4 regions of the Shewanella sp. LC6 genome follow, and region 1 is predicted to be linked to each of the others. Evidence: predicted binding sites of a transcription regulator. Region 1 holds the regulator's gene; each other region holds the start of a gene.
The links. The regulator sigma-54, encoded in region 1, starts transcription at its own class of promoters, with help from an activator protein. The targets are predictions, from matches to a motif close to GTTGGCACGNNNNTNGNNT.

Region 1 (2,208 bases):
TCGCGCGCCACGAGGCTTTCGAAGATCTCTTGAGATGAGAGGGTGGGGTACTGGGCAGCGGCTAAGTCGCTGATGAGTTCCAGTACCTTTTTCTTACTGCCCGGAGTGGCGCAGGTTGTGCACTCCGGCCGCAGTATGGTACGAAGTTCCATTGCTAGTGTTTTGTTAACTTCTCTTTGTGTTTAATAACCTGACGATCAAGTTTATCAATCAGGACGTCTATGGCAGCATACATATCTGCATGCTCTGAAGTCGCGAAGACTTCACCACCGGTGAGGTTGATTCTCGCTTCGGCAATCTGTTGCATTTTCTCAACATTGAGCACAACGTGCACATTATTGATCTGTTCGAAATGACGTTCAAGTTTTGAAAACTTTTCCTCAACATATGCCCGTAACGATTCAGTAATCTCGATATGGTGTCCACTTAGGTTTATTTGCATAGAAACGTCCTCCGATACTCACAATAGGCTATAAACTTTTACGCTGATTGGAAGGGGGAATAAGCATCGCTTCTCGGTACTTCGCAATGGTTCTGCGCGCAACGTTAATTCCCTGTTCTGCCAGAAGTTGAGCCATCTTGCTGTCGCTTAATGGTTTTTTCTGGTTTTCCGCTGCAACCAGTTTCTTAATGAAAGCTCTGATTGCTGTGGATGAGCACTCACCGCCATCATCCGTCCCGACGTGGCTTGAGAAGAAATATTTTAGTTCAAAAAGTCCTTTTGGGGTATGCATGTATTTTTGAGTCGTCACCCGTGAAATGGTGGACTCATGCATTTCTACCGCTTCGGCGATATCGTTAAGGACCATAGGTTTCATGGCTTCTTCGCCATATTCGAAGAAACCCTGTTGGTATTGCACTATGCAGTTTGCCACCTTGAGCAGTGTTTCGTTGCGGCTTTCAAGGCTTTTGATAAACCATTTAGCCTCTTGCAGATGGCCACGAATAAATTGGCTATCAGCTTGATTTTTTGAACTTCGGGCCATTGCTGCATATTGCTGATTTACGTTGATTTTTGGCATGCAGTCAGGGTTTAATTCGACCACCCAACGGCCGTTTTTCTTCGACACCGATACATCGGGGATCACATATTCTTCATCGACAGGGGTGATGAGTAAACCGGGGCGAGGATTTAAGGTTTGGATCAGCGCAATACTGTCCCTTAACTCGTCCTCTTTCAGTTTGGTCTTACGCATTAACAGCCTAAAGTCGCGAGCGGCGATCAGATCTAAATGATCTTTGATCAACATGCGGGCGTTTTCGAGGTGTGGAGTATCCGGCGAGAAGTGGGAGAGTTGAATAAGCAGACATTCGCTTAAATCCCTTGCCGCGACACCAACGGGGTCGAAGTGTTGAATACGCTTGAGCACGGCTTCAACTTCGTCGAGTTCAATCTCGGGATTGCCCATGGCTTCGAGGATATCTTCAGTGCTTTGAGTGAGATAACCTTGATCGTCGATGGCATCAATAATCGCGGTGGCAATGGCTAAATCGGTTTCAGAGAAGGGCGTGAGGTTTTTTTGCCATTCTAAATGTTCGTACAACCCCTCGCTAGTTTCCCCTTGGAAGGGCATGTCATCTTCACGGCTAGCGCCAGAACCTGAGTTTGGCGATGCGGTAAAGACTTCATCCCAAGTGGTATCCATGGGTAACTCTTCGGGCAGAGATTCTTTGGTCAGCGACTCGGCAATGTCCACGGTGGAATTATCTTGTTCCTGTGGTTGGGCTGTCGTTTCGCTAAAGTCGGTATCGGCGATATCTTGCTTACGTTCGCTAGGCGCGTCAAATTGCTCCTCTTCCAGCTCGAGAAGAGGATTAGAGTCTAAGGCTTGCTGGATTTCTTGTTGCAGTTCCAATGACGACAGTTGCAGCAGGCGAATGGCCTGCTGAAGTTGTGGCGTCATGGTTAACTGTTGACCCAGTTTGAGCTGGAGTGACGCTTTCATGTTACCGCTGATCCCTAGGTTATTATTGTGAGTTTAGGTCGCTTGATATCATATGGATGGAGCCTAGCGCTCTCAAATTCAAGGCTTATTAGCTTTGTTTTAGTAACTATAGCCTGAATTGTTCACCTAAGTACACAGCCCTAACTTGCTGATTGTCTAAGATCTCTGCGGGTGTGCCCTCGGCAATAAGATTACCGTGACTCACAATGTAAGCATGTTCACAGACGTCTAAGGTCTCGCGCACATTGTGGTCAGTGATCAG
Region 2 (2,208 bases), 600 kb from region 1:
GCGGCCGCACTGAAACTTCCGGCTCTGGCCACATGAGTAAAAATCGCAATAGGTTCTAACAGTTCTAACATGGAAAGTCGCCTTAAGCAGTTTCGACAGTGATTTAAACTTTCGGAATAACGCAGGAATGCAGCATTCCATAACGCCTTAATATCTCACAGCAAATGGGTTCGTTGTAGAGATTTAAACCGAAAAAGTCAGCTAAAGTAGAGTGTTTTATCTGACTGAGTTGCCAGCTTTTCATTATATTTTAAGAGTATACCAAACATTAGTCTGAAGAATGTAACATTCCACACTAAATAGCCGCAAGCATTGGGATTAATATCAAGGTGCTTGGTAACAATTCCCCAATAAAAAGCCCCAAACACAAAGGTGCTGAGGCATTGATCATTTATACTGCTTTATTCATTTTGTCAGCTAGGCAAACGTTCTAGCGTAAAAACCTGTTTATTCCCTTAGATATCTTCTGCGATATCTACTCACGCAATTCGTGGTGAGTGTTTTGCGTCAACACGTAAGGTGCTAACTCAGGCACTTCTTTACGCAGTTGATTTTCAAGCACTAGCAGGTTTTCAAAACGGTCACATAAACGGTCGGCTTTCGCTTCAATCCCCTTGGATTGGGATTCAATTTGCTGCTCAATATCATCGCCTAATCTATCCATTTTTTGTGAAAATGCCTCCATCTTAGCATCGAAGGACTCACCATCGCCGGCAAGAATTTGGCCACCGATATTCATCATCAGGGTGCCAATGGAGTTTTGCACGATTTGCTCCATTTCCTGTTCAAACTCATCGTTAAAAGTGTTTTGCATCGACTCTTCGGTCGCACCAAGGTAAAAACTATCGCCCTGGTTGTAGGCTACGGCATCGACACGCTTCTGCACACCTGCCATCATTTCATCAAACTTAGCGCCAGCGGCATCGCCCATCAATGGCGTTAACGCCATACTCACAGCTTGAGAGGCCAGTGCAACCGCTTCATTGACTAATTCAATCACCTCAGGTACCTGAGTTGACACCTCATCGGCATATTGGCTAACTAGCTTCTTCTGCTTATCAGTTAAGGTTACCTGCTTGCCTTCAACGTATAACTTGTCAACCTCGATACGATACTTCTCGGCGCCCTTCTCGCTCATCACTAATTTTTTAGGTTCGACTTTCACATCATAATTAAGGGAAACCTCACAGCGCTCATCAATTTGCGGCTCGGTTTTCGCTTGTGCTGATTGCAAGCCAGAAGCACCTAAAATAACGCCCGATAATGCCACTCCAGTTAATAGCGTATTTATTTTCATTGTGGTTCATCCTTTAATCTGAGTAATTCGACTAAGCTAACATGCTAAAAGACAAAAAAGCAGAAGATGTGCCAACTTTGTAACAATATGATTAGTATGGAGTTATAAAAATTAGCACCGATAGATGATTAGTGATTTTCACCAATATTTAGCCTAAGGGGGCTAATAAAAGAGGTAAATCAGAAGATTGAACGTCCGAGACGCTGGCTGAGATGCTCAAGCATCGCCGTCCCCGCGAGGGAGTTACCTTGGTTATCTAATTCGGGTGACCAAACGCAGACCGAGAGCTCCCCAGGGATCACCGCAATAATGCCGCCACCGACACCACTTTTGCCAGGCATTCCGACACGATAGGCAAACTCACCAGCGCCATCGTACAAGCCAGAGGTTGCTAACAGGGCATTTAACTGCCGAGTCTGCACTTGCGAAATAAGCTCGGTACCGTCTAAAGTTTTACCGCGATTAGCTAAATACAGCATCGCCCGCGATAGATCGGCGCAGTTCATTTTTAAGGCGCAGTAATGAAAATAAGTGCGCAGCACTGTATCGACATCACCTTGAAAATTGCCGAAGGATTTCATCAGATAGGCGATGGCCGCATTGCGAGCACTGTGCTGATATTCAGAATCCGCCACTTGCTTATCGAAACAAACTTTATCGTTTTGACTCAGCGCCCTGACCAATTCCAACATCCGATGCTTAGGTGCCCCTAAACGGCTCTGTAATAAGTCAGCGATGACTAATGCGCCAGCATTAATAAAGGGATTGCGAGGTTTACCCCGCTCGAGTTCGACTTGGACTAATGAATTGAAGGAGTGTCCCGAGGGTTCTTTGCCGACGCGGCTCCAAATTTCGGTTTCTTCATATAAAGTTAGCGCTAAGGTTAAGCTGAAAACTTTAGAAATACTTTG
Region 3 (2,208 bases), 740 kb from region 1:
GGTCAAAGACGAGTATAAAGATACCGAGGGTAAACCTGAGGTCAAAGGGCGAATCCGCCAAATGCAGCGTGAATTAGCGCAGCGACGCATGATGGCCGAAGTTCCCAATGCGGATGTGATTGTGGTGAACCCTGAGCACTATGCAGTGGCGATAAAATATGATGTTAAGCGCTCTGCAGCACCTTTTGTGATTGCTAAGGGCGTCGATGAGGTTGCCTTTAAAATTCGTGAGGTAGCAAGGGCGCATAATATAGCCATCGTTACTGCACCACCACTTGCGCGGGCGATTTACCATACCACTAAACTTGATCAACAAGTCCCCGAAGGCCTATTTACCGCGGTAGCACAGGTACTCGCTTATGTATTCCAGTTAAGGCAGTATCAAAAAGGGCGTGGCCGCAAACCTATCCCTATTCCCGTTAATCAACCTATTCCTGAAGATCTGAAGTACTAGGGCGTGTTGACGTTTCATGGTTGTTTTTGCAGCAGTTTGGCTGGCTTTTATGCAAGGCAAAGTCCGTGCAGTGTAGTTATTCTACATAAACGGACGATAACGCGGCAGAAAAGCCAGCCAAATGCTGCCCGAAGGGTTCGTCTGGTAAGCCCTTACTCTTACTTTCTGTCATAAAAGCTGCTCGTCATTTGAGTAGAACAACCACACATCTTTCTTCGTTTCGGCCAGAATGAACAAAATCTAATTTCGAAACGTCAACACGCCCTAGGAACGATAGATGTTTCAGTATTATTTTTGCAGCCAAATGTAGCCCTCAGGAGTTATCTGGTAAGCCCTTACTCTTACTTTCTGTCATAAAAGCTGCTCGTCATTTGAGTAAGACAACCACACATCTTTCTTCGTTTCGGCCAGAATGAACAAAATATAATCTTGAAATCTCAACAAGTCCTAGTAACGAGTAAATAGTGCTCTAACGTAAAGTTAGCTAGCTACATATTAGCTTCACTACCTGATTGTTAGTTGTTGGCGTGCTTTTTGCTTTTAGGCTGTTATACGTCAAAGTTTAGGTATCTGTGAATGGATGTTAAAGCCTCCCTAGGCCAAGTAAAACAGTTGAAGCTAAGCTCTTTTAAGGGCATAGGTACGCCAGCACTAGTGCTTGCAGCATTGGCGATGATTGTACTGCCAATTCCCCCGTTTCTACTCGACATCTTATTTTCCTTTAACATTGCTTTAGCCTTGATTGTGCTTTTGGTCGCGATTTATACCGATAGACCTTTAGACTTTGCTGCCTTTCCAACCGTTTTATTAGTTGCAACACTGCTTCGACTTGCACTTAACGTGGCCTCGACCCGTGTGGTATTACTCGAAGGTCACAACGGTGGTGATGCGGCGGGTAAGGTGATTGAGGCCTTTGGCTCCGTAGTGATTGGTGGTAACTATGCCGTTGGTCTAGTTGTATTTATCATTCTGATTATTATCAACTTTGCTGTTGTTACCAAAGGTGCTGGCCGGATTGCTGAGGTGAGTGCTCGCTTTACCTTAGATGCGATGCCCGGTAAGCAAATGGCAATTGATGCTGACTTAAATGCGGGCATTATTAATCAAGATCAAGCCAGAACAAGACGGGCTGAAGTCACCCGCGAAGCTGACTTCTATGGCGCAATGGACGGTGCGTCTAAGTTCGTTAAGGGCGATGCTATCGCGGGTATCATGATTTTAGTGATCAACATTCTCGGTGGTTTTATTATCGGGATTGTGCAGCATGGTTTGACATTCTCTCAAGCCGTTGAAATTTATACCCTCTTAACAATAGGTGACGGGTTAGTCGCCCAAATCCCAGGCTTATTACTGTCAATTGCTGCGGCATTGATGGTAACTCGCCAAAATGAATCTGGCGATATGGGTCAGATGTTGATGAGTCAGATGTTTGACAGTCATAAATCGCTAGGGATTGCTGCTGGCGTATTGTTCGTTATGGGGATTGTGCCTGGAATGCCGCACATGGCGTTTTTAAGTTTCGCCGTTTTAACGGGATGTGCGGCTTATTTTATATTTAAACGTAATGAGGCTAAACGTGCCAAAGCCCTCGAACAAGTCAAAACGGGCCCAACGGAAAGAGCCGAAAGAGAGCCTAAGGAACTTAGCTGGGACGATGTGCATCATGTCGACACTATCGGTCTTGAAGTGGGTTACCGTTTAATCCCCTTAGTCGATAAAGGTCAAGGTGGAGAATTACTCAGCCGGATCAAGGG
Region 4 (2,208 bases), 240 kb from region 1:
ATTCATATCCTTGATGACCAAAGAGAAAGTTCATATCGAGGTCAAAATACTGTTGTACCCCAATCCATTCGCCCGCCATTGAACCGAGCACAACCACCACTAAGGCTACCCAGAGTACGTTAACGCCTATTCGTTGATATTTGGGTTCATGGCCCGATAACGCAGGAGCAATATACAGCCCTGTACCTAACCAAGCAGTGGCGATCCAAAATACGGCTAATTGGGTGTGCCAAGTACGCGTTACTGAATAGGGGAGTATTTCCGCAATAGGTAAACCATAAAACTCTTGGCCTTCTACCGCATAGTGAGCGGTAATGCCTCCGAGTAAAATTTGCAGTAAAAAGAGGCCTATCGCCGTAATGAAGTATTTGCCGACGGCTTTTTGTGAAGCGGTTGGTTTAGTGAAAAACAGCGGGTCTTGTTCCGACGGCTTAGGCAGACTTTCGTGCTTACCGCTGGCATGGTGCCATAGCAATCCACCAATACCCGCTATCAGGGTCACGATACTGAGTATCGACCAGACAATATTATCCGAGGTGGGAGTATTGCCTAATTGAGGATCGAACGGCCAGTTATTGGTGTATGTATAGGGTGCATCTGGGCGTTCAGTGATGGCAGCCCAAGCCCCCCAAAACAGGAACGCATTAAGTTGTTCTCGGCGTGTAACATCGGGCACTGTACCCTCTTTCATGGCGTATTGTTCGCGTAGTGAACTGAGTTTAGGGTCATCACCAAACAAGGATAAATAGTGTTGATTAACCGTGCGAATTGCTTCTACCCGTGTGGTCGATAGCCTAATAAGCTGAGTGCCATCGATCTGTTGTTCAACACTGTTATGGCGTAAATCATCCCTTAATGCTTGTTCAAGCCCCGCTTTTTCTTGGGAGCCTAGTTGCTCGAAAGGCGTTTGATATTGTTGCTTGGCGCGCAGGTCGAGCCAAGCTTGGGCTTCTCTGTGTAACCAGTCTGCGGTCCAATCGGGGGCGACATAGGAGCCATGTCCCCAAATCGAACCGAGTTGATGGCCGCCCATTGAGCGCCATACTAATTGACCTTGTTCTATATCATGTTCACTAAAGATAACTTGGCCATTCACATCGACAAATGCACTGGGAATGGGTGGTTTTTCTCGATAAATTTCACTGCCTACGCTCAGTAGTACAGTAAATGAGGCAATCAACACTAATAATAGTGCGATAGCGGTGAGTTTTTGTTTGCTCATAAATCCCCTTAATCCAACGTCATTTTGATACCTGTAATTTGCTATTGCGCAATATGTGCCAAGTATTTTTGTTATTGAAAATAAAGGAAAAAAATTTAATTTAAATTCTTAACAGTGTCTTTTTGATAGCAATAAAGGTTGTCACAATGACATTAATTGTCTTTATGACAGTCATTGGTGGGCCAATGTTGATAACACAATGAACTATTCAATTTAATGTGCTCTTTCAAGGTATTGCGGCGATAAATATGGTTAGGTGTATGTTTTTATCGATATAGTGTCTTTTTAGATGGTTACCGATATTTTTTTGATTAAAAATGGAAAGTTTGTATTGGATTTATTTTTTAAAGAACTTGATAAATATAAGCTTTATTTTATTTATGCTTATAGTTTGATGTTCTGGTTGTATTTGTCTTTTTATGTGTTTTTATCTGAAAATTAGCCTAAAGTTACTGTTGATGATTATTTTAGTGTAGATGATTGAAATTTAATATTTAAAACTCCAATAATCTGCATTTTTTATGCTAGTATAGAAACACTGAAATTTTTAATTGAGTCATTTTTAATCTAGGTGTTTTTGCTATCGTTTAGCTGAGCCAGCAGCATTTAAGGAGGCATGTGTGGATGCAGATTCCATCAATAGTTTTTTTCTGATCGGTGCCTTACATACTGCCGTGAGTGTTTTGCTTAGTCCCATGTCATCCCGTCTTGGGATACCTATCTTATTAATTTTCCTCGCCGTAGGTATTCTTGCTGGTGAAGATGGTCCCGGCGGTATTCTCTTCGATGATTATTCAACCGCTTATCTTGTCAGTAACTTAGCCTTAGCCATTATTTTGCTCGATGGCGGTATGCGCACTCGGGTCGCGAGCTTCAGGGTCGCACTGTGGCCTGCGTTATCCTTGGCAACCTTTGGGGTGGCGATCACCACCAGTATCACAGGCATTATGGCTGCGTGGCTATTTGACTTACATTGGCTACAAGGT

Region 2: FJD32_RS06410 (YggN family protein) is a predicted target of sigma-54. The motif match lies at 1,355-1,373, and genes of this name have one in related genera.
Region 3: flhA (flagellar biosynthesis protein FlhA) is a predicted target of sigma-54. The motif match lies at 976-994, and genes of this name have one in related genera.
Region 4: FJD32_RS04845 (nitric-oxide reductase large subunit) is a predicted target of sigma-54. The motif match lies at 1,267-1,285, and genes of this name have one in related genera.

What each region holds. Positions count from the first base shown of each region.
Region 1 is NZ_CP043902.1:836,129-838,336, forward strand. It holds gene ptsN (PTS IIA-like nitrogen regulatory protein PtsN) at 1-152, opposite strand, end outside; gene hpf (ribosome hibernation promoting factor) at 155-442, opposite strand; gene FJD32_RS03770 (RNA polymerase factor sigma-54) at 471-1,946, opposite strand; gene lptB (LPS export ABC transporter ATP-binding protein) at 2,053-2,208, opposite strand, start outside.
Region 2 is NZ_CP043902.1:1,432,903-1,435,110, reverse strand. It holds gene FJD32_RS06415 (LysR family transcriptional regulator) at 1-71, opposite strand, end outside; gene FJD32_RS06410 (YggN family protein) at 476-1,297, opposite strand; gene glsB (glutaminase B) at 1,477-2,208, opposite strand, start outside.
Region 3 is NZ_CP043902.1:1,571,554-1,573,761, forward strand. It holds gene flhB (flagellar biosynthesis protein FlhB) at 1-454, shown strand, start outside; gene flhA (flagellar biosynthesis protein FlhA) at 1,031-2,208, shown strand, end outside.
Region 4 is NZ_CP043902.1:1,080,377-1,082,584, forward strand. It holds gene FJD32_RS04845 (nitric-oxide reductase large subunit) at 1-1,222, opposite strand, end outside; gene FJD32_RS04850 (potassium/proton antiporter) at 1,843-2,208, shown strand, end outside.